4 regions of the Streptomyces sp. NEAU-W12 genome follow, and region 4 is predicted to be linked to each of the others. Evidence: riboswitches for the same ligand, from Rfam matches in the RefSeq annotation. Region 4 holds a riboswitch; each other region holds the start of a gene.

Region 1 (7,041 bases), on a different contig from region 4:
CAGCCGACCGGGTGAGGGGGCACGGGGAGGAGGCCGCGCCCGCCCGGCCGTCCTCCCGGTGCGTCCCGTGGCTCAGCCCGCGAACTCCGGTCCGCGGAGTGTCGCCCGGGCGTGCCGGTACCAGCGCCAGGCGAGCGTCTTCGGGCCGTCGCGGTAGGGGGCGACGCGGGCACCGCCGCCCGCCAGCCAGGCCCCGACGTCGGCGACGGTGTGGCTGCGGCGGACGATGAGCCGGGCGATGCGGTAGCGCTCGTCCCGGTCCGAGCTGAGCGCGTGCCGCACCGCGGTCGCCGTCTCGTACCCGGCGCGGGACGCCACGGCCCTCACCCGGGGGCTGTTGTAGCCGTGCGGGTAGGCGAGATGGGGGACCGGATGGCCGAGGGTGTCCTCCAGCACGGCCTTGGAGTCCACCAGTTCCGCGCGCAGCTGCTTCCCGGTCAGCGTGTCCAGCTGGGCGTGGCTGACCGTATGGCTGCCGATCTCCATTCCGGAAGCCTCCAGCTCCGCCACCCGGTCCAGGGTCATCATCGGCGCCGGTGGCAGCAGGCTGCGGCCGCCCGGGGTGATGGCGCCGGTGGTGAGGTACGCCGTGGCCGGCAGGGAGCGCCGGGCCAGGAGGCCGGCGGTGGGACCGGGCAGGTCCGCGAAGCCGTCGTCGAAGGTCAGGAGCACCGGCCGGGGCGGCAGGGGTGCCCGCCCGGTGAGATGGCCGGCGAGGGCGCTGATGGTGACGGGGGTGCGGCCGCTGTCCTCGAGGGCGTCGAGATGCGCCGCGAACTCCCTTGGTGTGACGGTGAACTCGGCGATCCAGCCGGGCGGATCGTCCATCACGGCGTGGTAGAGGAACACCGGGACGGCCACAGGATCCGGGGCCTGCGAGGGTGATGCCGTCATCGCGCACCTCCGGCCGCCCGGCCGCCGGAGGCCTCCCCCGTCGTGCCGCCCGCCGCCCGCCGGGCCCGCAGATAGCCGACCGGGCCGTACAGCATCCCCTTGCGCTGCAGCCGTGAGAGGCGGCGCGGCCAGGGATGCGTGCGAGTGCCGTGATCGCCCGGAGCAGCCCGGCCCGCACCGGCGTCTCCGGTGCCCCCGGCGTCCCGTACGGCGGTGAGGCCGCGGGCGTGGGACAGGCCGCGGGGCAGCCGGGCCAGGAACGCCGGCAGCAGCGCGGGCCGGTTGACCAGGACCGCCGTGAGATAGGCGGTGAGGCCGGCGCCGTAGCCGAACGCCTGGGTCTCCAGATCGGCCCACGTCTCCCGGTGGTGGTGCCACACCAGCGCCCGGGGCGTGTAGCGCAGCCTGTGCCCCTGGGCGAGGACCCGGACGAACCCGTACAGGTCGTCGCCGCCCCGGGCGGACGTCCCGGCGCCGGTGGCCGGGTCGAAACCGCCGACCGCGCGCAGCACCTCCGTACGGAACGCCATGTTCGCCCCGGAGCCGAACCGGCCCGCGGTGAAGGGGAACAGCGGTTCGTCGCGGGGCGGGTCCTGCGGGTCGTACGTCGTCGGCGTGAACCCCTTCGCGAAACCGCCGTGGCTCTCCAGCAGGACCTGGGCGGGGGTGCGCAGCCGGGCGGGCAGGATCAGGCCGGTGGCACAGCCGAGTCCCGGGTCGGCGGCGAAGGGCGCGGTCAGCTCGGTGAGCCAGCGGGTGTCGGCGACGACGTCGTCGTCGGTGAACGCGATCACCTCGCCCAGGGCGTGGGCGAGCCCGGTGTTGTGCGCGGTCGCGAGTCCGGGGACCGGCTCGCGCACGTACCGCACACGCTCCCCGTACTTCCGCTGCACCAGGTCGCGCGTCTCGTCCGACACGGGCGCGTTGTCGACGACGACGGTCTCGAAGTGCGGATGGTCCTGCGCGAGGAGCGAGTCGAGGGCACGGGCGAGCTGTTCGGCCCGCTCCCGGGTGGCCACGACGACCGAGGCGAACGGCGGCGGGGGCGGCCCGGCGGCCCCCACGGCCGCCCTTGCCGTGTCCTGCTCCTGCCCCTGCCCCTGCCCGTGTGCCTGCCGTGCGAGCGCCGCCAGGACCGTCGTCGGATCGGCCCCCTCCGGGACCCTCCCCAGTAGCGTGCCCACCGGTAGGCCGCCCCTCCTGACCAGCAGGAACACCTCGCCGTGCGTCACCGGCGGGCTGCCTGGACCGGGTCTCAGGGCAGCTTCCCCCTCCGCACCGGTCAGGTCCAGCTCGGCGACCTGGACCGCGCCGATGTCCAGGAACCGTCGTATCTCCCCCTGCGTACGTGCCGTGCGGGACATGAGTCCTCCCCTCCTCACGAACGGTGGTCACAAGCGGCCGCGTCCGTGGCCGTCCCGAGCGGTGCTCGTTCTCACGCCCGGAACACCCCCGACGAACCGACGAACCGACTGCCTGACGAACCGACTGCCTGACGAACCGACTGCCTGACGGACCGACTGCCTGACGGACTCAGGGCCGGCGCAGCCGCGCCGCCCCCTTCAAGGCGCGCGACGCCAGCGAGGCGAGACGGGGGCGGGCGACGACGAAGCCGTGCGCGCGGCGCGCGGGCTCGCGGCGCAGCAGCTGGAGCGTGGCCCCCAGGCCGGGACGCGTCGCCTCGCCTTCGTGGACGGAGCGTTCGCCCGTTTTCAGCGCGTCCTTGTACTCGGCCGGGCCGCGTCCCATGTCGAGCAGGCCGATGCCCTCGCCGGCCGCCGCCTCGGCCATCCGCAGATGCAGCACGAGCCCCGGCGAGAACTTCGCGAACTCCGGGTCGTACGCCGGGAACCAGCAGGCCAGCACGGAGGCCGAGCGCAGGCCGAAGTGGGCGGCGACGGGACGGTCCCCGGCGTACAGGACGGACAGCGTGCCCGCGCACTCCGCGGCCCGGGTTCCGGCCAGGCGGCCCACGAGCCGGGTGATCCACTCCTGCGCGAACCGGTCGCGACGCCCGGTCCTGCGGTACTGCGCCGACTTCCACCCGATGAGGGTGCGCAGCGCGGCCGGTTCGCGTTCGTCGAACACGAACCGCACGGGGCCGGCCTGGCGGCCGAGCCTGCGCTCCTTGGCCAGGGTGGTCTTCAGGAACTTCGGCGACTGGGCGCGCAGCACGGACTCGTAGGTCTCGTAGCCCTTCTCCACGTCGATGACGAAGGTGGCGTGCTCCCGGGCCGCCTGCGGGACGAACAGGGCCTGGTCCGCCTCCAGGTTGTCGAAGGCGAAGCTCGACAGCGAGCAGGCACGCAGCAGTTCACCGGTCTTCGGCACGAGACCCGGCCGCAGGACGGCGCCCTGGCAGTCCGAGACCCCGAGCCCGATCGCCCGGCCCTGCCCCCACGCGCCCCGCTCGTACGGCAGGAAGCCGGCCGGCTCGGCGGACGCCCCCTCGTACAGCACCGCGACCCGGGCCTGCGGCCGCACCCCGGACACGGCGGCGGCGAACTCCGGTTCCATGAACGGGCTGCGCGGTGTCTTCGAGGCGGCGCGCAGCTCACGCCATCGCTCCTGCTCCCCCTCGCCGAGTTCGTCGAGCCTCAGCACACGTGTGCGTCCACTGTTCACCTGACCCCCCGATCAAGTCCCCCCTGGACACCTGGAAGGTACCGCCCGGGACCACGAGGACGGTAGGTGGCGGAGCATGTTGCCGCCAGGTGGTGCACAGGCCGAGGACGGTGCGCGGGACGGGTGCCCGGGGCGTGGTGAGCCGGGGGCGCGCGGTGTCCGTATTCTCTGATCATGGCCGCACCCACCGATTGCTCGCTCATCGCCACCGACCTGGACGGGACGCTGCTGCGCGGCGACGACACCCTCTCCGACCGCTCCCTCGCCGCGCTGGCGCTGGTGGCGCGGGCCGGTGTCCGGCACCTCGTGGTGACGGGGCGCCCGGCGCCCAGGGTGCGGCCGCTCCTGGACGACCTGGGGTCCACGGGGCTCGCGGTGTGCGCACAGGGCGCGCAGGTGTACGACGCCGGCACGGACCGGCTGCTGTGGTCGGTCACCCTGGACCGGGAACTGGCGGAGACCGCGCTCGGCAAGATCGAGGCCGAGGTGGGGGAGCTGCACGCCGCGGTCGACCAGAACGGGGCGGACGGGCTCACCCTGATCGAGTCGGGCTATCTGATGCCGCACCCGACGCTGCCCGCCGTGCGGGTCGAACGGCGGGACGATCTGTGGGCCCGGCCGATCAGCAAGGTGCTGCTGCGCCACCCCGACCTGAACGACGACGAGTTGGCGGCGGCGGCCCGTGCGGCGGTCGGCTCGCTGGCCACGGTCACGATGTCGGGGCCGGGCACCGTGGAACTCCAGCCGTGCGGTGTCACCAAGGCGACGGGGCTTGCGCTGGCCGCCGAGCACCTGGGGCTGGATCCCGAGCGGACCGTCGCCTTCGGCGACATGCCCAACGACATCCCGATGTTCGACTGGGCGGCCCACGGAGTCGCCATGGCCAACGCGCACCCGGAGCTCAAGGCGGTGGCCGACGAGGTCACCACGTCGAACGAGGACGACGGCGTGGCCGTCGTCCTCGAGCGGTTGTTCGGCGGAGCGGAGCCGCGCGTGCCCCAACACGTGCTGCCCCGCCCCAGGTCCGGGAGGGTGTCCCGGTAGGCCTCGGCGTCCGCCGGTGTGGCCGGTGCCGCCGGCGTTCCGGTGTTCCGGCGTTCCTACGGGCCCGGACGTATCGGATGTCCCAGGTGTCTCAGTAGGCGCCGAAGACGTTGTCGATGGAGCCGTAACGGTCCGCCGCGTAGTTGCAGGCCGCCGTGATGTTCGCGACCGGGTCGAACGGGTCGAAGGCCGTGCCGGGCACGTGGTACGCCTGGAAGGTCGGGTCGATGACCTGGAGCAGGCCCTTCGACGGGGTGCCGGCCATGGCGTTGGAGTCCCACAGGTTGATGGCCTGCGGGTTGCCGGACGACTCGCGCAGGATGTTGCGGTGGATGGAGTCGTAGCTGCCGGGGATGCCGTGCTGCGCCATGACGGACAGCGACTCGCGGATCCAGCCGTCGAGGTTGTCCGGGTACGCGGTCACGGTGCCGGCAGCGGCAGGGGCGGCCGTCGCGGTGGCGGGCGCGGCGGGCGCGGCGGAGGCGGTGGAGGCGCCGAACAGCGGGAGGGCGACCGCCGCGACACCGGCGACGGCGAAGGAGCGGACGAGGCGGGAGTGGCGGGGCGGACCGGATGCGGTCATGTCTGTGTTCCTCTCCTACGCCTGCGAGGTGAGCTGTCGGGTTCGGGCGGGAGAGTGCCCGGCCGTGCCCCTGCGGGCATGGCTTCACCCCGAGCCGTTCCGGGTGTGAACCGGTCCGGCGGCCTACCTGGGTCCCCCGCTCCTGCCGTGCGTGAGTGAGTTCGTCGATGGGTGGCGCGGGCGGCGGCAGGATTCGGCGTCCGCCCGACAAGCCGGGAACGTATGCGAGTGCACTTGTCGGAAACAAGTACGGCCGTCACGGATCGCTCCGCTTGATCTTGTTCCGGGGGTTTTGGGGTACTTGATCCTTTGTGGATGCCGGGAGTCAACTCGCTTTCGGGCAAGGGGAAGTGCCGGTGGGAGCGAGGTGTGGGCGTGGCGGGGTGCGCGTGACTCACTTCACTGGCCGCACCGTGTGGGCGCATTTGCCGCCAAAGGGAAATCTCTTGTTGATTACGGCAAATCAGACTTCGGGGCGGGCGGGGTGGTCCGCGCGCGGGCCCGGCGCCCGGCCGTGCGCCGGGCCGTATCCCGAGGGTGGGGCGCCATGCCCGAAAGGCGGCGAATATCCTGTATTACCTACTGGCCGAAAAGGGTCCGGTGGTGATCCGGTACCGGAGGGCGCCGTGGGGTGCCGTCCACGCGTGCGCGGGTGAGGCCGGGGAACGCGGGTGCTGGCGGTGATCGAAACATGACCGGATACGCTGACTCGAGTGATGTCAGCGACCTATCGACAAACTGGGCAAGACGTCTAAGCGCCAGTGGACACCAGCAGACAGGAGACCCCTCGTGACCGTCGTCGGGCCGTTCGGGCTGAGCGTGCGGGACCAGGCTCTGGAAGCCGATGTCCAGGCCGGGATGACGGCTGTCGAGGAAGGGCTGCTCGAGGCCACGAAGAGTGAGGTCCCCTTCATCACCGAGGCCGCCCAGCACCTGGTGCGGGCCGGCGGCAAGCGTTTCCGGCCGCTGCTCGTGACGCTCGCCGCCCAGTTCGGCGACCCCTACGCGCCCGGTGTCGTCCCGTCCGCCGTGGTCGTGGAGCTGACCCACCTGGCCACGCTGTACCACGACGACGTGATGGACGACGCCACCGTGCGGCGCGGGGTGCCCAGCGCCAACACCCGCTGGGGCAACTCCGTCGCGGTCCTCACCGGCGACTTCCTCTTCGCGCGCGCGTCGCACATCCTGGCCGACCTCGGTCCGGAGGCCGTACGGGTGCAGGCCCAGGCGTTCGAGCGGCTGGTCACCGGCCAGATCCTGGAGACCGCGGGGCCGCAGGAGGGCCGGGACCCGGTCGACCACTACCTGGACGTCCTCGGCGGCAAGACCGGCTCACTGGTCGCCGTCGCCTGCCGGTTCGGTGCCATGATGTCCGGCGCGGACGACGCGGTCGTGGACGTGCTGACCCAGTACGGCGAGCGCCTCGGTGTCGCCTTCCAGCTCGCCGACGACGTACTGGACATCGCCTCCGACTCCCACGAGTCCGGAAAGACCCCGGGCACCGACCTGCGTGAGGGCATCCCGACGCTGCCCGTGCTGCGGCTGCGCGAGCGGGCGGCCCGGCTGGGGCTGGCCGAGGACATCGCTCTGTGCGAGCTGCTCGACTCCGACCTCGGCGACGACGCCCGGCACGCCGAGGCGCTGCGGCTGCTGCGCGCACACCCCGCGCTGGAGCAGGCCCGGCAGGACACCGTGCGCTACGCGGAGGAGGCGCGCTCGGCGCTGGCCCCGCTGCCGGAGTGCGAGTCGAAGACGGCCCTGGTCGAGCTGTGCGACGCCGTGGTGCACCGGGCCGGCTGACCCGCCGCCCCGTCCGCCACCCTGTCCGCCACCCTGTCCGCCACCCCGGCCCCCGACCCCTACTGGTCGAGGGCCGAAACGACGCCCCGTGTCAT
Region 2 (7,041 bases), on a different contig from region 4:
CCACCCAGCAGCCGCGAGACCACCCGCCGGGCCCCGACCACCCTCGCCACCCCGGACGGCACACCCCACCGAGCCAGCCACCCCCGCCGGTCCCCCCACCCACGCAACCGGTCACGAAACCACCCGCGCGACCGACCCCGGCCACACACCCGACCCCCGGAGCCACTCGGAACCGGCCGCATGACCGGCCCGGAGCCGACCGCGGAGCCCTCCGCGCGGCCCCCGTAAAATCGACAGCACTGTGTCTGACTCCGTGAACACCCCCGAAGCCCTCGCCCCGCACCCCGGGCACACGCCCGGTGTGTCGGTCCGCCGTAACCGGGAGAAGGGCGAGCCCCGCTTCCCGGACGGGCCGAAGGCCGATCCCGCCGGGTCGCACTTCGAGCGCCGGATCCGGAGTTTCCAGCCGCGCCGGAGCCGGGTCACCGCCGGTCAGGCGGACGCGTTGCAGCGGTTGTGGCCCCGGTGGGGCTTCGACGTCGACGGCAGGCAGCGCCTCGACCTCGCCGCCTTCTTCGGCAACGACCGCCCGGTCGTCCTCGAGATCGGCTTCGGCATGGGCGAGGCGACCGCGCGCATGGCCGCCGCCGATCCGGGCACCAACATCCTCGCCGTGGACGTCCACACCCCCGGCCAGGGCCATCTGCTCGGCCTCGCCGACCAGCACGGCCTGGACAACGTCCGCGTCGGCAACGGCGACGCGATCATCCTGCTGCGCGAGATGCTCACCCCCGACGCGCTGGGCGGGCTGCGCGTCTACTTCCCCGACCCCTGGCCGAAGAAGCGGCACCACAAGCGCCGGCTGATCCAGCCCGCCTTCCTCGACCTCGCCGCGGCCCGCCTCGCACCGGGCGCGCTCCTGCACTGCGCCACCGACTGGGAACCGTACGCCGAGCAGATGCTCGAGGTGCTGACCGCGCACCCCGGTTTCGAGAACACCGTGGCGGACGGCGGTTTCGCGCCGCGTCCGGAGTTCCGGCCGCTGACCCGTTTCGAGGGGCAGGGACTGGACAAGGGCCATGTGGTGAACGACCTGCTCTTCCGCCGCGTACAGCACCTCGACCAGCCCGCCGACCGGGCCGACCGGGATGACCGGGACGCCGCCGGGACCTGATCCCAGCCGGTGCTCCTGCGGGCAGCACCGTTCCCTCGTTAGGGTCAATGTCGTGGCCATCAGCCGTCCGTACCCGACCCGGCCAGCCCCGCGGCACGCGCACTGGTGGCAGCGGTCCCGGGTGCGTTACGGGGCGTTGACCGCCCTCCTCGCGCTCTCGGGTCTGGTCATCCTGGGCCTGGTCCGCGAGCAGACCGGCACGCAGGGCTTCCTGGTGGGGCTCGGCCTCGCCGTGCTGCCGGTGCCGCTGCTCGTCGCCGCCTTCCGCTGGCTGGAGCGCGTCGCGCCGGGCCCCTGGCGCAACCTCGTCTTCGCCTTCGCCTGGGGTGCCTGCGCCGCCGCGCTCATGGCGATCGTCGCCAACAGCTTCGCCACGCGGTGGATAGCGACGGAGACGGCCGACCCGTCCCGCGCGGACACGCTCGGCGTGACCGTCATAGCCCCGGTCGTGGAGGAGTCCGCGAAGGCCGCCGCCGTCCTGCTGGTCTTCCTGTTCCGCAGACGCGACTTCACCGGGATCCTCGACGGCGTGGTGATAGCCGGGGTCACCGCCACCGGCTTCGCCTTCACCGAGAACGTCCTCTACCTCGGCACCGCCTTCGGTACCGACCAGCTCACCGGCGGCAGCGGCGTCTCCTCCGTCACCGCGGCGACGTTCTTCGTCCGCGTCGTCATGTCGCCGTTCGCGCATCCGCTCTTCACCGTCCTCACCGGCATCGGCTTCGGAATGGCCGCGCTCGCCACCCGGCGGCGCCGCCCGGTGCGCTTCCTGCTCCCGCTCGGCGGCCTGCTGCTCGCGATGGGCATGCACGCCCTGTGGAACGCCTCCTCGACCCTCGGGGAGTACGGCTTCTTCGCCGTGTACGCGGCGTTCATGGTGCCGTCGTTCGGCCTGCTGACCTGGCTGGTGGTGTGGACCCGGCAGCGCGAGCTGCGGACCGTACGGGAGGAGCTGCCCGCGTACGTCAGGGCCGGCTGGCTGACCCCGGCCCAGCCCTACGCGCTCGGCTCGATGCGGGCCCGGCGCATCGCCCGGCGGTACGCGCACCGGCACGGCGGCCGGACCGCTGCCCGCGCTGTGGCCCAGTACGGGGCGTACGCGACGTCGCTGGCGTTCCTGCGCCACCGGGGGCGCCGCGGCCGCGCGGGTGCGGACTTCGTCGTACGGGAGCACGAACTGCTGCGCGAGATGTGGCACCGCCGCGACACGGCCCGCCCGGCCCTGGAGCACGCGGCCCGAGCCGTCGCACCGCCCGCCCCGCCCCGGCCGGCGCACGGTCCGTACGGCGTGCCCGAGGCGTACGGGGGGCACCGCGTGTACGGCCCGTACGGCGCCGTGGACCCCGGTCGCCCGGCGCCCGGGCCGAACCCGTACGCGCACCCGTACCGCCCCTGACACCGCCCCGGAAACGCCGGACCGGCAGTCCTGACGTCGGGGGGCGTCGTCAGGACTGCCGGGGCTGTGGCTGTGCGGGGCGCAGGATGCGGAGGCCGGCCGGGGCCGGGGGCTCAGACGGTGAGGCCCTTCGACTGCATCCAGGCCATCGGGTCGATGCCCGAGGCGGAACCGGCCGGGTGCACCTCCAGGTGGAGGTGGGCGCCGGTGGAGTTGCCGGTGGAGCCGACGCGGCCGATCACATCGCCGGTGTTGACCTGCTGGCCGACGCTGACGCTGATGGAGGACTGGTGGGCGTACCAGATCTCGGTGCCGTCGTCGAGGGTCAGCACGGTCTTGTAGCCGTACGAGCCGTCCCAGCCGGCGGAGGTGATCGTGCCGGTGTGGACCGCCTTGATCAGCGTGCCCGTGGGGGCGGCGAAGTCCAGGCCCGTGTGCTGGCCGGAGGACCAGTAGGCGCCGGCCTGACCGAAGGTCGAGGAGATGGTGTACGAGGAGGTGGGCAGCGCGTACTGCCTGGCCAGTTCGGCGAGACGCTCGGCCTCGGCCTTCTTCTCGGCCTCCTCCTCCGCCTTCTTCTTCGCCGCGGCGGCCTTCTCCTCGGCCTCCTTCTTCGCGGCGGCGGCCTGCTCCTCGGCCTCCTTCTCCGCCTTCGCGGCGGCTTCGGCGGCGGCCTGCTCCTCGGCCTGGCTCTGCTGCTGCTCGACCTGCGCCATGATCCGGGCGCGCAGCACCTCGCCGGCGTCGGAGGTGCTGCCCTGCTCGGCCTCGTCGGCGACCGTGCCGATGCTGCTGAGCGGGGTGGCGGAGCCCTGGGGGGTTTCCTCGTCGGAGATGAGGGAACCAACAGAGGGAAGGTCCGGCACGGAGATGGAGACCGGCGGCTTGCCGGTCTGGGCGCTGGCCATGCCGCCACCGGCGACAGCGGCTATGACACCGACGCCCAGGACGGTGGAGCTACGGGCGAGGCCTCCGCCGCGCTGCTTGCCGACACGATGACGGCCGCGCACGGGGCGAACGGACTCCGCGGTGGGGTTCCACTCCTCGAAGGGGCCCTCGTCGGTGCGGATGCCGCCGTAGCCGAAGGTGTCGCTCTCGTGCTGGCTCGGCATGAAGGGGGCCTCGGGGGCAGGCCGGTTGGACGCCACGTGGGGCGCACTCCTTTCCTTCCTTCTCGCCTACCGGGTTAGCTGACGGGTTCGGAGCAGGAAGGTCTCCTACGCGCGTATACCGCCCGTGTCTCCACGGGTGCATCCGCGCGATTCACCCCAAGATGTTGGTTCCCCGGTTCCCTTGCGGGATTCGGCGCGTGCGCACGGAGCCGACTCGTGTGCCGGCTGGGACGACCGCGCTGCGTTATCGAACGTTAATAGACGCGAGGACCGTATTCCAAGCCGTTCCTCTTGATCGTTAACGATTTCCGCACGGACTTAAGCGCCAGCGCCGGTCAAAACCGGGCGAGTTGGCTTCACCGCTCTCGTCACACCCGAGCTGACGGTACGTCAATTGTTATGCGCAGCGGGGCGACTCGATCACCTGGCGTGACATCTGTGCGCAAGGGCCCTGGGACGCACTCTCGAAACGGGGCGGACGGAAACGGCCGAGGGCCGGAACCCTTTCGGATTCCGGCCCTCGGCCTTCAGTAGCGGGGACAGGATTTGAACCTGCGACCTCTGGGTTATGAGCCCAGCGAGCTACCGAGCTGCTCCACCCCGCGTCGTTGTGTTCACCAGCATACGGCATCCGCGGGACACTCCGCACACGCGTTGCCGCCGCCCTCGCGTCACCGGCCGATCAGATGGCCGTTCGGCGCCTCGGCGGCCTCCTCGTGCTCCGGCAGGACGACGACCAGGGCGCCCCCCGCCGCCAGTACTCCGCTGCCGTCGGCGCCCGCCACGAAGGTGTCCGGCTCCCGCCACGCGGTGACCACCCGCCGTACTCCCGCGTCCAGGACCAGCCGGGCGCAGGGCACCGGACGGGAGGCGCGGCGGGCACAGGGTTCCAGACTGGAGTACACGGTGGCGGTCGCGAGCCGCGGGTCCGCGGGGTCGGTCCTGGCGAGGGCGGCCTCCTCGGCATGCACCACCGGATCACCGCCCTCGCGGGAGTGGCCCCGCGCCAGCTCGGTGCCGTCGGCGGCGACGACCACCGCGCCCACACTGAACGCCGTCTCCGAGGGCGGGCACCGCTTCGCCAGTTCGCAGGCGAGGGCCAGCCAGTGGTGGTCGGCGGCGACAGGGAGCGGACCGGCGCCGGGAGCGGTGGGTTCGTAGCGCATGAGGACGACGTCGCCGACCGGGCGGGTCTCCAGCAGCCGCAGCCGGCCGCCCTGGTAGGTGCCGGGGCCGAAGAGACGGGCGGCGTCCGGGTCACCGACGAAGAGCGGGGCGAGGACCAGTTGGAGCTCGTCGGCGAGGCCCTGGGTGAGGAGCTGGGTGTGGATCAGGCCGCCGCCCTCGACCATGAGCCGCCGGACGCCGTACGCGTCGTACAGGTGTGTCAGGAGGCGGCGCCAGTCGAGCTCGGCGCCGAGGGGCACGATGTCGGCGGCGAGACCGTGGGCGCGGGCGCGTTCGGCGCCCCTGCCGGTCGTGTAGAGGACCTTCGCGCCACCGGTGTGCCAGAACCGCGCCTCCGGGTCCAGGTCGCCCGAGCCGCTGACGGTGACCTTCAGCGGGTAGGCGGGCCGGCCTTCGGCGACCCGGGCGGCACGCCGCTCGGGCGCGTTGACCAGCAGCCGGGGGTTGTCGGCCCGGATCGTGCCGGCGCCGACCAGGATCGCGTCCACCGACGCCCGTACCTCGTCGACCCGGTCGAAGTCCTCCGGGCCGGACAGCAGCAGCCGCTCGGGGCCGGTGTCGTCGAGATACCCGTCGAGCGAGACGGCGGCGGACAGCAGGACGTACGGGTGGGGCATCGACGGCGCTCCTGACGGGGACGGCGGACGGGACAGGGCGGGACAGGGCAGGGCCGGACCGGACCGGGTGAAGAGAGTCTTGCACCCGGTGCGCTCCCGCGCGGAGGGGAAGCCGTGCGGTGTGCCACCGCCACGTGGCGCGGAACCGTGCGGCGTGGAAACGGCGGTGTCCCCGCCACACCCGGCGGCCCCGCCACACCCGGCGGCCGGCCCGTGACGAAGGCCCTTCCCCCACCTCGTGGGTGTCCTCCGCCCCCCTCGTTTGGGTGGTGTCGTGGTCGCCGGCGAGGAGGATGCGTGTCGGCGCGCCGTCGCTCCCGGCACCGGCCGGGGTCCCGGTCCCGGCGCCGGCGGGTGTGCCGGACGGGGTGCGGGGGGGGGAAGCCGGGGTCGGTCATGTCCGGGTTTTCCGGTCGGGGAGGGCGGTCAGGGACGGAGGGGTCCGCACGGGCACGGGCCCCCGCCCCGGAGCGGGGACGGCGCGGCGCACGAGGGCCCCGCCTCCGGCGGCCGGGCCCACATCGAGGTCGGCGCCGACGAGCAGGGCCCGCTCGCGCATCCCGAGCATGCCGGCGCCCTCGGACGCCACACCGATGCCCCGGCCGTCGTCCCGGACGCGCAGCTCCACTCCGGAGGGGGTGCGGCACAGGGAGATCTCCGCGCGGCGGGCGTGCGCGTGCCGGGCGATGTCGGTGAGCCCTTCCTGGGACACCCGGTAGAGGACCGGTTCGGGCTCCGGGCCCGGATCGGGCAGCCGGGCCCCCGCGAGGATGAGGGCTGCCCCTGATGGCCCCGGGGTGCCGGGCGGAAGGTCCTTGAAGCGGGGTCAGGCCCGTCCCCGCCGAACGACCCCGTACCGGACGGGTGATGACCTCGGCGCACGGGCAGACTCCCAGAGTCGGCCCGATGGTGGAGTGCCGAGTTCTCGAGGGCCGTCGGTGCCCTCGCCGGAGTCACCCGGATCTCCTCCTCCGGGGTCATCGCCAAGGTGCTCGGCGACCTCGGGCGCACGGGCAACCGCGAGACGCCGGTCATCCTGTGCGTCCTGGTCATGGAAGACCTCGCCAGGGCCGTCTACCTGCCGATCCTCGCCGCCCTGCTGACCGGTGCGAGTCTCGCGGGCGGCAGCGTCACCCTGCTGGTCTCCCTGGCCACCGTCGGCGTCGTCTTCTACGTCGCCCTGCGCCACGGACGCGTCATCAGCCGCGCGGTGCCCTCCGGCAACCCCGAGATGCTGCTGCTGGCGGTGCTGGGGCTGACCCTGCTGGTCGCGGGCGTCGCCCAGCACCTCCAGGTGTCGGCCGCGGTGGGCGCGTTCCTGGTCGGCACCGCCCTGTCCGAAGAGGTCGCCGAGGGCGCCCACGGCCTGCTGTCCCCGCTGCGGGACCTGTTCGCGGCGGTGTTCTTCGTCTTCTTCGGGCTGCACACCGATCCGTCCGCCATCCCGCCGGTGCTGCTCCCTGCGCTCGCCCTGGCGGTCGTCACCACGCTGACGAAGATCGCCACCGGCTGGTGGGCCGCCCGCCGTGCGGGCATCCTGTCCAAGGGCCGCTGGCGGACCGGCGGCGCTCTGGTGGGGCGCGGCGAGTTCTCGATCGTCATCGCCGGTCTCGC
Region 3 (7,041 bases), on a different contig from region 4:
CTGCACGTACCGGTCCCCGCTCCCTGAATCCGATTCCGATGGGCGCGACCCCGTGGCGCGATGCGCCGAACGACGGGGGTCGTCGCGGTGTCGCCGTACCGGTCGGGAGGCGCCTCGGAAGGCCGAGGGCGTCGGACATGCGTCACCCGACCGACACTCACCGTAGTCGCCACCGCATCACGTGCGGTGGTCAGTTGACAAACTCACACGGACAGCGTCCCGCTCTGGTATGAGGCTTCGTACGACAGACCGATAAACCCGTCGCCCCCTCGCCAAAGAACGGTCACCACTCGATCCGACCTGCTCGGATACGGTCAACAGGAAACGCCGAGGGCCGGGGAGCTCGCAGCCCCCCGGCCCTCTCGTTTACTCCCGCCCCCCGGCCGGACGCCCCCTCGGGACCCCTCAGGAGCCCTCCGCGCGCCGTGTGCCACCCACAGGAACATCACTCAGCGTAGCGATCAAGGCCAAGGCTCATTCCTCCGGCACCAGGCCCGGCTCCTCGTGGGAAGAGACCGTGACGGGGTCGGGCAGCGGCCACCTGTGGTCCGGGACGTGCCCCACGCCCCGCCACCACGGCTCGGCCGGCAGTTCACCGGCGGGCTCGAACGGCAGGCCCGGGACGGGGAAGGCGGCGGGCTGCCCGACCGCGTCGGCCGCAGCCATCGTCCACTCGCCGGGCTCCGCCCACGGATGCGGTGCCAGGTTGAAGGTGCCCCAGTGGATCGGCAGGAGGACCCCGCACGGCCGGCCCCGCTGGAGGTCGAGGTGGGCCTGGAGGCCTTCGGCGGGGTTCATGTGGATCTCCGGCCAGGAACCCGGTCCCGGGTTCGGGTCCGACTGCCCCTTGGGCCAGAAGTCCGAGTACGCACCGATCTGGATCATCGTCGCGTCGAAGGGGCCGTGGGCGGCGCCGATGTCCTTGAAGCCGTCGAAGTAACCGGTGTCTCCGCTGTGGTAGACGCGGTGTTCCCCGCCGGTGACGACCCAGGAGGCCCACAGGGTGTGCTGCGTGTTGCGCAGGCCCCGGCCGCAGAAGTGGCGGGCCGGGGTGGCGGTGAGGGTGAGCCCGCCGACCTCGGTCGCCTCGTGCCAGTCCAGTTCGCGCAGCCGGTCGGCGGACACGCCCCAGTGCTCGAGATGGGCGCCCACGCCGAGCGGCACGGCGAACAGCGTGTCCGTGCCGGCCAGCGCCTTGACGGTGGGCAGGTCCAGGTGGTCGTAGTGGTCGTGCGAGATCACGACGACGTCCACCGGGCCGAGCGCGGCCAGCGGCAGAGGTACCGGGTGCAGCCGCTTCGGGCCGACGAAGGGGAACGGGGAGCAGCGCTCGCCCCACACGGGGTCGAACAGCACCCGCCGCCCGTCGATCTCCACGAGCACACTGGAGTGTCCCATCCAGGTCAGCCGCAGTCCGGAGGCCGGCGGGCGGGCCAGGTCGGCGAGGGTGGTGGCGTGCACCGGCGGGGTGTGGTGCGGGGCACGGCGGGACCGGGTGCCCTTGTCGAAGTAGGTCCTCGCCAGGTCCCGGGACGAGCCCGGGGGCCGGGCCCGGGTGGGGCCTTGGGGATTCTGGAACACGCCGTCCCGGTAGTGCGGGGACCGGCGGATGCGCTCCATGCGCTCACCGGCGGGGTCCGCGCCGAAGGCCGCGGGCCGTAGCGCACGGAGCCCGGAGCTCTGGGAACGGATACCGGCCACGACGCCTCCAAGGAAAATCGGTCAGACATTCCATTATGTGCGTCGGCGCGGGGCCGCGGGGACGGGCGCGCACCCGCCCCCTCCCCGCTGCCCCCACGCCCGGCGTCACGCCACCGCGGCGATGCGCTCCCTGATGTCACCCGGGGACAGCATCCCCTTCGCCGTCACGTGGTCCCCCGACGACTCCCCGCGCAGCCTGCGTCCTATCCACGGCACCAGGTACTCGCGCGCCCACTGGACGTCGTCACGCCGGACGTGCAGGCTGCCGCGCGGCGGCAGCTGGGGCCAGGCCTGCTCCGGGTCGGCCGGGACGTCCAGGCCGAGGGTCTGGCCCGCGCGGAGCGCCACGCGGGTGTGTCCCTCGGGCGACAGGTGCAGCCGGTCGGCGTCCCAGGCCCTGCGGTCCTGGATGCTCCTCAGGGACCACAGGTCGAGCACCGGACAGCCGTACCGGTCGGCGACGGCCCGGACGTGCCCGTTGTAGGTGGCGATCTTGCCGCGCAGATGCCTCAGCAGGGGCACGCCCCGGGTGTCGAACCCGGTCGTCACCAGCACCGTGCCGGAGACCGCCGTGAGCGCGGCGACCGCCTGCTCGAAACGCTCGGCCACCTCGTCCGGGTCGCTGCCGGGGCGCAGGATGTCGTTGCCGCCCGCACAGAAAGAAACCAGTGCGGGGGCCAGTTCGACGGCCCGCGGGAGCTGGTCGGCCATGACCTGGTCGAGCAGCTTCCCGCGCACCGCGAGATTCGTGTACTGGAAGTCGCCTTCGGGGCGCCGGTCGGCGAGAAGCACCGCGAACCGGTCGGCCCAGCCGACGAACGCCCCGTCGGGGCCGGGGTCGCCGACGCCCTCGGTGAAGCTGTCCCCCACCGCCACGTACGACCCGATCACTGCCTTGCCGTCATTCTTCGAATCGTCTGCCACAACCGGACATGATTCACCTTCGAATGTGACCTACGCGACCGTAGGAAGACATTGACGGGCGGTGAGATAAGCCACTCGCACAGCATCGGCCAGTTCCGGAGTAGCCCTGGGGAGAAGGATGTCGGGTGGCGGGCGACGTGGCGCACGGAACACTCCGGGCGTACGCGCCGAAGGCCGGACCCGGGGATCGGGGTCCGGCCTTCGGCGCGTGCCGGGCGGGGTGGCGCGGGGTCAGCCGATGGAGACGCCCTTGCCGCGGAGGTAGGAGACCGGGTCCACGTCCGAGCCGTAGTCCGGCGTGGTGCGGATCTCGAAGTGCAGGTGCGGGCCGGTCGAGTTGCCGGTGGAGCCCGCGAGACCGACCTGCTGGCCGCCGCTCACGGCCTGGCCGGCCGAGACGGACAGCGAGGACAGGTGGGCGTACTGGGCGTAGTAGCCGTCGTTCAGCTTGATGACGACCTGGTTGCCGTACGAGCCGGCCCAGCCGGCGGAGACGACGGTGCCCGGGCCCACGGCCTTCAGGGAGGTACCGGTCGGGACGGCGAAGTCGACACCGGTGTGGTAGCCGCTGGACCACATGCTGCCGGCCACCTTGTAGGCGGTGCCGAGACCGCCGCCGGGCACCGGCGAGCTGTAACCGGAGGTGTTCGCGGCCTGGTTCGCGGGCACCACGGCGGAGGAGGACTTCGACGCGGACTGCTCGGAGGAGCCCGAGGAGGGCTTCGGAGCGGACCGCTCCGAGGACTCACCGGCCGCCGCCGACTCCGGCGCGGAGGACGGAGCGGACGAAGAGGGCGAAGCCGACTTACCGGAAGAAGAGGGCTTCTCCGGCGCGGCGGTCGCGGCGGCCTTGCCGTCGACCGAGAGCTTCAGGCCGGGGTGGATGAGCGACGGGTCGCTGCCCACGGCCTCGCGGTTGTCGGCGTAGAGCTGCTTCCAACCGCCGTCGACGTTCTCGGACTCGGCGATCTTCGCCAGGTAGTCGCCGCCCTTCACTATGTACGTGCGGGCGTCGTCCTTCCCGCCGTCGTCGGCCTTCACGCCGTCAGCCGCCGCGGCGGCGACGGAATACGACTGGACGGCCTTTTCCGGGACGGCCTGCACAGGGGCGGCGTTCGCTCCGGTGGCACCGAGAAGCGGTAGGGCGAGCGCGGCGCCACCGGTTCCGGCGACGGCGAGGGAGCGGGTGAAGCGCAAAGCGCTGGGACGGCGGTGCTTACCCTTTGCGGGCATGACGAATTCCTCTCCGGCGCCTACGAGGTGAGCTGTCGGGTTCGGACTGGAGATGCCCGGCCGCGTCGAAACGCGGCTTAACCCCAAGCCGTTCCGGAGACCGGAACAGGCAGTCGTACCTGTGGGTCCCCCGCTCCTGCCATACGCGGGTCAGAGTGTGAAGGCTCCGGACAGCGGCAGGATTAGGCGTCTGTCCGGATCGATGGTGAACGTAGGCGACCGGTACGCAAAGGAACAAGCCCGGTCTTCCGAGCAAAGGCGCATTTCCGTGATCCATTGACATGAAAACGGTCACCCAGAGTCGCCCCGGGCATTACACGCCCCCTGAATCCCCTTGCGAAACACGGGAATTACGTGAGCATGGCGACAACGCATCGTCACCTCTATGACGATGCTCACCACCTCACCCCCATCTCCCTTCCTATCGGTGCACGTTGGGTCGAAACCACCTAAACGGACAGAACGCATCAATAAGGGAAGAAGGGAGGATTCAACCCGGTCCGGCGACGGGTCCGCCCAGGGGCCGTGCCGGCGTCCGTCCGCGCCGGTGGCTCGACACCGGCGACACCACGCCGCCCGGCCCGGTCACCAACTCATGGCCCCTGCCAGGCATGTCGTATCGTCGGGTGACACCCGCCGACGCCGCCGCGCCGGCGGCGCAGAGTGGGAGAGGGGCCCCCGTGACGCAGCAGATCCCGTCGACCGAACCCGAGCTCACCGGTGTGCGCAATTTCCGTGATGTGGGCGGCCTGCCGACCGTCGACGGCCGCCGGGTGCGGCACGGGGTGCTGTTCCGCAGCGGCCACCTCGCACACGCCACCGAGGAGGACGCCGCCTTCCTGTCCTCCCTGGGACTGCACACCGTCTTCGACTTCCGCAACGCGGCCGACCACAGACTGGACGGACGGGACATCGAACTGCCCGGCGTGCGCAATGTGAACCTGCCGCTGAGCGACCCGGCCGACGGCGCCGAGTTCTGGAGGATGGTCCGTGACGGGGACCTCGACCAGCTCCGCGCGATCCTCGCCGACGGCAAGGGAGCGGAACGGATGATCGCCTCGTACCGCGCGACCGTGACGCAGCGCACCTCTGAGCACTCCCGCGTGCTGATCTCGCTCGCCGAGGAGAGCCTGCCCGCACTGATGCACTGCGCGGCGGGCAAGGACCGCGCGGGCCTGTCGGTGGCGGTGACGCTGCTCGCGCTGGGCGTGGAGCGGGACGCGATCTTCGACGACTACCTGAAGTCCAGCGCCGCGCACCGCCGCTACAAGGTGCGCCGCAGCTCCACCTCCGCCTCGGCCTACTCACCCGAGGTCATGGAGCTGCTCGACCCGCTGTTCGACGCCCGCGCCGAGTACCTGTCGGCCGCCCTCGAGACGATCGAGGAGACCTGGGGCGGCGTGGACCCCTACCTCGAACAGGCTCTCGGGTTCACCCCCGGGCACCGGGAGCGGCTGCGCGAACGCATGCTGGACTGAGCGCCCCCGAGGGCTACGCCTTCGCGCCCAGCTCGAAGAGCAGGTAGACGAAGGCCGCGAAGAGGTGCCCCACCACGACGTAGATGAACAGCCTCACCCACAGGGCGCGGGGGAACTTCTCCTCCATGTCTTTCATGACACGTCTCCAGGGGTGGGGCCCAGGCACAGGGCGGCCGTGGGACTCTGCAGCAGGGTGTGGACGAACAGCAGCTCGACCCCGTCGGGGTCCTCGGCGGCGATGCGGTGCGGGGTCAGCGAGTCGAAGTGCGCGCTGTCGCCCGGTGCGAGGCGGTGCGGGGTCTCCCCGAGGCGCAGCCGCAGCCGCCCCCTGAGGACGTACAGCCACTCCTCGCCGGGGTGGACCCGCACGATGTCGCCCTGGGATCCCTCCGGGACCTGGACCCGCAGGGCCTGCATCCCGCGCCCGGGGGAACCGGCCTGCCGGTAGGTCCAGCCGCCGACCGTGGTCGGCTCCATGTCGGCGGCGCGCACCACGGCTTCACGGCCGACGGCGGTCTCACCGAGCAGTTCGGAAACCGTCGTACCGTAGACGCGGGCGAGGGAGAGCAGCGTCGGCAGCGAAGGCTGACGCTGTCCGGTCTCCAGCCGGGAGAGGTGCGCGGGCGACAGCCCCGCGTCGCGGGCTGCGGCCTCCAGCGTCAGGGAGGCCCGACGCCTGAGGGCGCGCAGCTGCGGGGCGACCGCGGGGAGCGCGTCGGCCGGTTCGGCCGACGGCCCGGCCTCGGGAGAGCTCATGACTCCATTCAGCCGCACTCTTGCCCTGGGGGCAAATTTCTTGCCTCACGGACAAAGAGCGCCGTTCTCACCGGTGGGCGACCGCCTGCTTGACCAGTGTCCTGCCGAACTCCCACACCAGACCCCCCTCATGGGCGTCGTCCATGACCGCGGTGAAGGCGTCCACGAAGCGGTCCACCTCCCGCTCGCCGATGATCAGCGGCGGGATCAGCTTGATCACCTCCAGGTGGTCGCCGGAGACCTGGGTGAGGATCCTGTGCTTCTGCAGCAGCGGGACGACCACCATCTGCGCGAAGAGCCCCTTGCGTGCGGCCTGCAGCATGGCCCAGCGGCCGCGCAGCTTCAGCGACCGCGGCCGGCCGAACTCGATGCCGATCATCAGGCCCCGGCCACGGACGTCGGCGAGCAGCTCGTACGTGTCGACGAGGGCCGCGAGCCGGGACCGCAGCAGCTCCCCGGTGGCCCGGACGTTCGCGACGATCCCTTCGTTCTCCATGACCGACAGCACCGCGAGGCCGGCCGCCATGGCCTGCGCGTTGCCCCCGAAGCTGGCCGAGTGGACCAGCACCCGGTCCATCGACGAGTAGACCTTGCGGAAGATCCAGTCCTTGCCGAGCGTGGCCCCCACCGGCACGTAGCCGCCGGAGAGCGCCTTGGCCACGCACACCAGGTCCGGTTCGACCCCTTCCTCGTGCTGGTAGGCGTAGAAGTCGCCGGTCCGTCCGAGTCCGGTCTGCACCTCGTCGGCGATCAGCAGCGCCCTGTGCCGGTGCAACAGCTCCTGGGCGGCACGCAGATAGCCGGGCGGGGCCGCGTGCACGCCCTTGCCCTGGACGGGTTCCACGATGAGGGCGGCGACGTCCCCCCTGGCCAGCTCCCTTTCCAGCGCGTCCGGATCGCCGAGGGGTACGGCCGTGTCGGGCAGCAGTGGGGCGAATCCGTCCCGGAA
Region 4 (7,041 bases):
GCGGCGGTCTGCTCGCCGATCAGCCGGATCCTGGTCGCGGTGGAGAACCGGTCCCGGTCCTTCACGGCCATCTCCCCGCCTCCCGTTCCCCTGTCATACGCGCGTACGTCCCCGGACACGGTACGGGACCGCGTCCGGGGACGTACGGACGCCCGGCCAGGACACGACGACCTCGGTCGTCACCCGGCGCGGGCCGTCGGTTCGGCGGATCAGCCCTTGAACCGCGGGAAGGCGCTGCGGCCGGCGTACACCGCGGCGTCGTCGAGGATCTCCTCGATGCGCAGCAGCTGGTTGTACTTGGCGACACGCTCGGAGCGGGCCGGGGCACCGGTCTTGATCTGGCCGCAGTTGGTGGCGACGGCCAGGTCGGCGATGGTGACGTCCTCGGTCTCGCCGGAGCGGTGCGACATCATGCACTTGAAGCCGTTGCGCTGGGCCAGCTCGACGGCGTCCAGGGTCTCGGTCAGCGAACCGATCTGGTTCACCTTGACCAGCAGGGCGTTGGCCGCGCCGTCCTCGATGCCGCGGGCCAGGCGCTCCGGGTTGGTGACGAACAGGTCGTCGCCGACGATCTGGACCTTGTCGCCGAGCTTGTCGGTGAGGGCCTTCCAGCCGTCCCAGTCGTCCTCGAACAGCGGGTCCTCGATGGAGACCAGCGGGTACGCGGCGACCAGCTCGGCGTAGTACTCCGTCATCTCGGCGGCGGAGCGCTCCTTGCCCTCGAAGACGTACGTGCCGTCCTTGTAGAACTCGGAGGCGGCGACGTCGAGCGCGAGGGCGATCTGCTCGCCGGGGGTGTAACCGGCTTCCTTGACGGCCTCGAGGATGAGGTCGAGGGCCTCGCGGTTGGAGCCGAGGTTCGGGGCGAAGCCGCCCTCGTCGCCGAGGCCGGTGGACAGGCCGCGGCCCTTCAGCACCTTCTTCAGCGTGTGGTAGACCTCGGTGCCCCAGCGCAGGGCCTCGGAGAAGGACTCCGCGCCGATCGGGGCGATCATGAACTCCTGGATGTCCACGTTGGAGTCCGCGTGCGAACCGCCGTTGAGGATGTTCATCATCGGCACCGGCAGCAGGTGCGCGTTGGGGCCGCCGAGGTAGCGGAACAGGGGCAGGTCGCTGGCCTCGGAGGCGGCGTGGGCGACGGCCAGGGAGACGCCGAGGATGGCGTTGGCGCCGAGGGAGCCCTTGTTGTCGGTGGCGTCCAGGTCGAACATCGCCTGGTCGATCAGGCGCTGCTCGGTGGCGTCGTAGCCGACGAGCTCCGGGCCGATCTGCTCGATGACGGCCAGGACCGCCTTCTCGACGCCCTTGCCCTGGTAGCGGTCGGGGTCTCCGTCACGGAGTTCGATGGCCTCGAAGGCGCCGGTGGAGGCGCCGGACGGGACGGCGGCACGACCCGTGCTGCCGTCGTCGAGGCCGACCTCGACCTCGACCGTGGGGTTGCCTCGGGAGTCCAGGATTTCCCGGGCTACGACGACGTCGATGGACGGCACGAGCATCTCCTTCATGGATGTGACGTGGTTCAGCGGGGCCACGGGGCCCTGCGGACCCGAGCCTATCCGGCTCGGGGCGATCGGCCATCCGGCCGGCCGCTTCGCGGACAGAACCGAGAGTAAATTGTTTCCGAACGAAACAAAGACGTGTCCGGGAAACCCGGGAACGGGAGGCCCGCTCCGACCACGGGAAAGCCCCGCCCCGGCGCGCACGGGGGACGCGCGCCGGGGCGGGGCGGACCTCCGCGGGGCCGGGGCCCGGACCCGCGGCCGACGTCCTACTTCAGGTGCAGCTGCTGGCCCGGGTAGATGAGGTCGGCGTCCTCGACGATGTCGTCGTTCAGCTTGAACAGCTTGCCCCAGCCGCCCTTGACGTCGTTCTCCGAGGCGATCGAGCTGAGGGTGTCGCCCTTGAGGACCTTGTACTCGCCGTCGCCCTTCTTGACCTTCTCGCCGGTCGGGGTGGTGACGGTCTTCCTGGCGGCCGGACGCTCGTCGGAGCGGGAGGCCTTCTGCCCGGCGGAACGCTCGGGAGCGGCCTCGGTGCTCTGCTCCGGCGCCTGCTGCTCCGGCGCCTGCTGCTGGGAGCCCTGCGAGGGACCGCTGCCCTGACTGCCGGAGTTCTGGCTGCCCGAGCTCTGGCTGCCCGGGCTCCCGGCGGAACCGCCACCGGTGTAGGCGGCGCCGGACAGGCCCTTGCCGCAGACCGGCCAGGCGCCCTTGCCCTGGCCCGCGAGGACCTTCTCGGCGATCTCGATCTGCTGGGCCTTGCTGGCCTGGTCGGCGGTGGCGGCGTACTTCGTGCCGCCGTAGCCGGCCCAGGTGGAGGCGGAGAACTGCAGGCCGCCGTAGTAGCCGTTGCCGGTGTTGATCGACCAGTTGCCACCGGACTCGCACTGGGCGACGGTGTCCCACTCGGCGGCGGTGGCGGCGGAGGCGTTGCCGGCCGCCATCAGCGGGGCGGCGACGGCGGCACCGGTGACGCCGGCGACGGCGATGGCACGGGTGGCCTTGGACGGACGACGGTGCTTGCCCTTGCTGGAAAACAGCATGGTTGGATCCCCTCACCGACGCCTACGAGGTGAGCTGTCGGGTTCGGGCCGGTTGAGTTGCCCGGCCGCGTTCCCTTGCGGGACGCGGCTTCACCCCGAGCCGTGTCCGGCGTACTTCACCGGATCCGGCGCCTACCTTGGGTCCCCCGCTCCTGCCTACGGCGCATGACGCGACGACTGTTCCCGTGCTGCCACTGGCAGGATTCGGCGTGGCGGCAGCCGGGGCCCGTGATGACGAGCGGTCACGACCGTAGACACGCTCGCAGCGGATTATCAAAGACGATCAGGGCTTCTGAGACCTATCTCTCATCACCTTTAAACCGGACATTTGTTGCGAACCATGACTCTCAACTTCCGCCATCGGCGCGCTTTTTCGCACTCCGGGCCACCTGTCACCCGGTCGGCGCGACGTCATCACCCGACCGGCGCAGGGCCGACACCCGAGCGACCGGACACCGCTGCGGGAATGTCAGAATTCAACCGACTCAAACCAGAATGCGATCCCTTAACCGAAAAGGGTGAGATGCGGGGTGGCGGCACCCTCGGCCTCGTCACCCCCGCCGTACTGGGCGAGCCATCCGCCGCCGAGGGCAAGGGAGTCGGAGGCGGCCGAGGAGCCGCTCGCGGAGCCCGAGCCGGAGTCGCTCGACGGGGAGGAGCTGTCGAGGCCGCGCGCGAAGCCGAGACCGCCGCGCGACGCGTGCCGCCCGGAGGATCCGGCATCACGGTCCTCACGCGCCTCCTCCTCGGCACTGGCGCCGCGGTGACGGCCGCTGCCGGAGTCCTCACCGTCGGCCGATTCCGAAGCGTCGGCCTTCTGCCCCGGCTTGCCCGAGTCGTCCCCCTGGGTGGAAGGAGACGCGGAGGGGGAGGGAGAGGCATCCGCTCCCGCTTCCTTCTCCTTCTCCTTCTCCTGGCCGTCCTCGTCGTCCTCGTCACCCCCGGCACCCTTCGCGTCCGACGAGGAGCCGGCGGACGGGGAGGGTGACGGAGTGGCGGATCTTTCGGAGCCGGACGCACCCGACGCGTCACCCTCCACGCCGGTGTCGACGTCGAGCGCGGGCGCGTCCTGGTCCAGGCCCCCCAGCAGCCCGCAGGCTCTCCACACGCCGACACCCCGGTCGGCGAGAATCTTCTCGGCCACGGCTATCTGCTGGCCGCGGCTGGCCTGGTCGGCGCTGATCGCGTAGTCGAGGCCGCCGTAGGCTTCCCAGTCCTCCTGGGTCAACTGCAGGCCGCCGTAGTAGCCGTTGCCGGAGTTCTGGCTCCAAGAGCCGCCCGACTCGCACTCGGCCACCCGGTCCCAGGTCGAGCCGTCGGCGGCACTGGCGGCGCCGGCCCCGAGGAGAGGGATCGCGATGGCCGAGCCGGTCACTCCGGCCGCGACGAGGAGAGCCGGAGCCTGGCGGGGGCGACGGTGACGACCGTTCCCGGAGAGCATGCGGAGACCTTTCGCAGGAGAACAGTTGCTCGCACGGCGTTTCGAACCATGGCGTGTGAAAAGCGGGACGCCGCGCTTGATGGGTGAACGTATAGGCAGTCGAACGTCTGTCACAAGTTCATGCCGCGCAGATCACACGAAGATCACAGAATTGAGTGGGTGTCACCTTTACGGACGTCCTACCAACGGTCGACGGACCGTGTCCGAGGGGGTCCTGACGGTCACTTGAGCCGCGGCCGACGGTCACGCCGAGGGCTTTTCCGGGGCCCTTCCAAAGACCATCCGGGGCATTTCGGAATGCTTTCCGGGCGCGTCGCCCCCGTTCGCAACATCACATCGGGGGCGGGGTGAATTTCACCGGCAGTGTGCGCAGTCCGCGCATGATGAGGCCGCCGCGCCAGCGCAGTTCGGCCGGATCCGCCGCGAGTTCGAGGTCCGGCAGCCGGGTCAGCAGCGTGGCGAGCGCGGTCTGGCCCTCCAGGCGGGCCAGCGGGGCGCCGAGGCAGTAGTGGATGCCGTGGCCGTACCCCAGATGCTGGTTGTCGCGCCGTGCGAGGTCGAGCGCGTCGGGGTCGGCGAACCGCTCCGGATCGCGGTCCGCGGCGGCCAGGACGACGAGGACCGGGTCACCGGCGGAGATGTGCTGCCCGCCGACGGTGAGCGCCTCGGTGGCGAACCGCCAGGTGGCCAGCTCCACGGGCCCGTCGTAGCGCAGGAGTTCCTCCAGCCCGGTCTCCAGCAGCCCGCGCTCCCCGGCGGCGAGGGACGTCTGCAGGCGCTCGCGCTGCCCCGGGTGGGTGAGGAGGGCGTAGGTGCCGTTGCCGATGAGGTTGACGGTGGTCTCGAAGCCGGCGAACAGCAGGATGAACGCCATGGCTGCGGCCTCGTTCTCGGTGAGGTGCTCGCCGTGGTCGGAGGCGCGGATCAGGCCGGAGATGAGGTCCTCGCCGGGGGCGGGTTCGGCGGGCAGGGCCTCGCGCTTGCGGTGGATCAGGTCGGCCAGGTAGCCGCGCATCTTCTTGACCGACCGGGCGACACCGCCCCTGGGCCCGCCCGCGTGCCGGATCATCATGCCCGCCCAGTCGCGGAAGTCGTCCTGGTCCTCCCTCGGGACGCCGAGCAGGTCGCAGATGGCGTAGATGGGGAGCGGGAAGGCGAAGTCGTGGATGAGGTCGGCGGAGCCGCCTTCCGCGAACCGGTCGATGAGCCCGTCGGTGAGCTCCTGCACCCGGGGCGCGAACTCGGCGACCCGGCGCGGTGTGAACGCCTTGCTGACCAGCCTGCGCAGCCGGGTGTGGTCCGGCGGGTCGATGTTGAGCAGATGCGTCATCAGCTCGGCCTTGCGCTCACCGGGGATACCGGTCCTGCCCCTGGCGTGGGCGGGCCCGTCGTGGTGCGCCGGGTTCTTCGAGAGACGGGGGTCGGCGAGCGTCTGCTTGGCGTCGGCGTACCGGGTGACCAGCCAGGCCTCCACCCCGCTGGGCAGCCGCGTCCGGTGCACCGGCGCGTGCTCCCTCAGCCAGGCGTACGCGGGGTAGGGGTCGCTCGCGAACTCCCAGGTGAAGAGTTCGGGGGCGCCGTGCTCGGGCCGGGGCTGAGGCTGGTGCTGGTCGGTCACCGCTCGACCGTATCCGGCGGCACGCGGGCAGGTACGACCTGCTCCCCCGGTGCCCGGCGGCACCGGGGGACCGCGCCCTACTCCCCCACGCCCTCGGCGGCCCGTATCGCGTCCCGGTAGGCCCGGGCGGCCGCGCGCAGCGCCGCTTCCGGGTCGACGCCCTCCGCCTCGGCCCGCGCCGCGAGGCCGAGCAGTTCGTAGCCGATGCCCTCCGCCCGGGGCAGGGGGACGTCCAGGCCCGCCGTGCGGACGCGGGAGGCGAGTTTGGCGGCGAGAGCCAGTCCCGGCTGGCCGAGCGGGACGCCCTCGGTGACCGAGGTGCGCCGCTTCTCGACCGCCTTGGTGCGCAGCCAGTGCTCCTTGACCTCCTCGGGGGTGGTCGCCGTCTCGTCGCCGAAGACGTGGGGGTGACGGTGGATGAGCTTGGCGACGATGCCGCCTGCCACGTCGTCGACGGAGAAGGGCTCCTCGGGGTGCTCCTCGGCTATCCGGGCGTGGAAGACGACCTGGAGGAGGACGTCGCCCAGTTCCTCGCGCAGTTCGTCGCGGTCGCCCTCCTCGATCGCCTCGACGAGTTCGTACGCCTCCTCGATGCCGTACTTCGCCAGGCCCTGGTGGGTCTGCCGGGAGGACCAGGGGCACTCGGCGCGGATGCGGTCCATGACCTGGACGAGGTCGAGCAGGCGGGCGCCCGGCAGGTCGTAGGAGGCGGGGAGCAGTTCCAGTTCCGGCATCGGGACGCGGCCGGTGCCGGCGAGGCGTGCCAGTCCGTCGGTCAGGGCGGGCTCGCCCTCGCCGGTCGCCACGACCACCACCGTGCGCCCGCCGGCGCAGGCGTCCACCAGCTCCCCGGCGGCCGGGGAGGTCTCCTCGACCGGTATGCCCGCCTCCCGCAGATACGGCAGCTGCGGATGGGTGCCGTCCGCGCACAGCACCGTGTCGGCCGCGCGCAGGGTCTGCCAGGCGGGCCAGGACAGCAGGCCGGGCGCGACGCGGTGGCTGGTGGTGAGCAGGACGATGCGGCCGGTCGGGGCCGCGGGGGGTGCCGCGGGGCTGGTTGCGTTCACGATCAGAAACTAACCCACGGCGCCGCCGGTCCTCCGGAGGTTGTCCACAGGGGGACCGGCGCGGTGTGACGGTACGCCCGGCTCGTCGGGCGACCGCCCGGCTCGTCAGGCGACCGGCTGGGCCGCGGCTTCCCCCGTGACGTCCCGCACCCACGGGGTCCTGGCGTCGACGCGGCTGCTCTTCTCGTCGTCCCAGGTGCCGTAGCGCGGGTTGAGGTCGACGTCGAGCTCCTTGCTCGCCTCGGACAGCGCCTGCCAGAACTCGGGCCTGCTGGTGTCGGTGCCGAGCCGCTGGGCGAGCTTCTGGGCCTGGAGCTGCAGGCGGAGGTTGCCGTCGAGCCGCTCCGGCGGGATGCCGTACTGCTGCAGCCAG

What was found. A riboswitch is a leader RNA that binds a small molecule or an ion and turns the genes downstream of it on or off. The one in region 4 is predicted to bind cyclic di-AMP.
Region 1: another riboswitch for cyclic di-AMP. It lies ahead of ORI94_RS23225 (transglycosylase SLT domain-containing protein); the one in region 4 lies ahead of ORI94_RS23980 (transglycosylase family protein).
Region 2: another riboswitch for cyclic di-AMP. It lies ahead of ORI94_RS00065 (M23 family metallopeptidase); the one in region 4 lies ahead of ORI94_RS23980 (transglycosylase family protein).
Region 3: another riboswitch for cyclic di-AMP. It lies ahead of ORI94_RS06240 (M23 family metallopeptidase); the one in region 4 lies ahead of ORI94_RS23980 (transglycosylase family protein).

What each region holds. Positions count from the first base shown of each region.
Region 1 covers NZ_JAPJDM010000019.1:43,706-50,746, forward strand. The annotation lists gene ORI94_RS23200 (glycosyl hydrolase) at 1-15, shown strand, start outside; gene ORI94_RS23205 (polysaccharide deacetylase family protein) at 73-894, opposite strand; gene ORI94_RS23210 (glycosyltransferase) at 891-2,258, opposite strand; gene ORI94_RS23215 (GNAT family N-acetyltransferase) at 2,428-3,498, opposite strand; gene ORI94_RS23220 (HAD family hydrolase) at 3,694-4,563, shown strand; gene ORI94_RS23225 (transglycosylase SLT domain-containing protein) at 4,655-5,146, opposite strand; cyclic di-AMP (ydaO/yuaA leader) riboswitch at 5,152-5,314, opposite strand; gene ORI94_RS23230 (polyprenyl synthetase family protein) at 5,936-6,946, shown strand.
Region 2 covers NZ_JAPJDM010000001.1:15,410-22,450, forward strand. The annotation lists gene trmB (tRNA (guanosine(46)-N7)-methyltransferase TrmB) at 242-1,114, shown strand; gene ORI94_RS00060 (PrsW family intramembrane metalloprotease) at 1,167-2,510, shown strand; gene ORI94_RS00065 (M23 family metallopeptidase) at 2,624-3,658, opposite strand; cyclic di-AMP (ydaO/yuaA leader) riboswitch at 3,671-3,828, opposite strand; tRNA gene ORI94_RS00070 (tRNA-Met) at 4,154-4,227, opposite strand; gene ORI94_RS00075 (dihydrofolate reductase family protein) at 4,294-5,427, opposite strand; gene ORI94_RS00080 (sensor histidine kinase) at 5,822-6,139, opposite strand; partial or broken gene ORI94_RS00085 (cation:proton antiporter) at 6,359-7,041, shown strand, end outside.
Region 3 covers NZ_JAPJDM010000004.1:10,866-17,906, reverse strand. The annotation lists gene ORI94_RS06250 (MBL fold metallo-hydrolase) at 475-1,701, opposite strand; gene ORI94_RS06245 (SGNH/GDSL hydrolase family protein) at 1,807-2,592, opposite strand; gene ORI94_RS06240 (M23 family metallopeptidase) at 2,857-3,858, opposite strand; cyclic di-AMP (ydaO/yuaA leader) riboswitch at 3,863-4,024, opposite strand; gene ORI94_RS06235 (tyrosine-protein phosphatase) at 4,539-5,336, shown strand; gene ORI94_RS06230 (DUF6126 family protein) at 5,350-5,472, opposite strand; gene ORI94_RS06225 (helix-turn-helix domain-containing protein) at 5,469-6,092, opposite strand; gene ORI94_RS06220 (aspartate aminotransferase family protein) at 6,160-7,041, opposite strand, start outside.
Region 4 covers NZ_JAPJDM010000020.1:6,714-13,754, forward strand. The annotation lists gene ORI94_RS23970 (FtsB family cell division protein) at 1-71, opposite strand, end outside; gene eno (phosphopyruvate hydratase) at 210-1,490, opposite strand; gene ORI94_RS23980 (transglycosylase family protein) at 1,769-2,542, opposite strand; cyclic di-AMP (ydaO/yuaA leader) riboswitch at 2,547-2,716, opposite strand; gene ORI94_RS23985 (transglycosylase family protein) at 3,048-3,983, opposite strand; gene ORI94_RS23990 (cytochrome P450 family protein) at 4,315-5,601, opposite strand; gene ORI94_RS23995 (nucleoside triphosphate pyrophosphohydrolase) at 5,679-6,668, opposite strand; gene ORI94_RS24000 (SurA N-terminal domain-containing protein) at 6,774-7,041, opposite strand, start outside.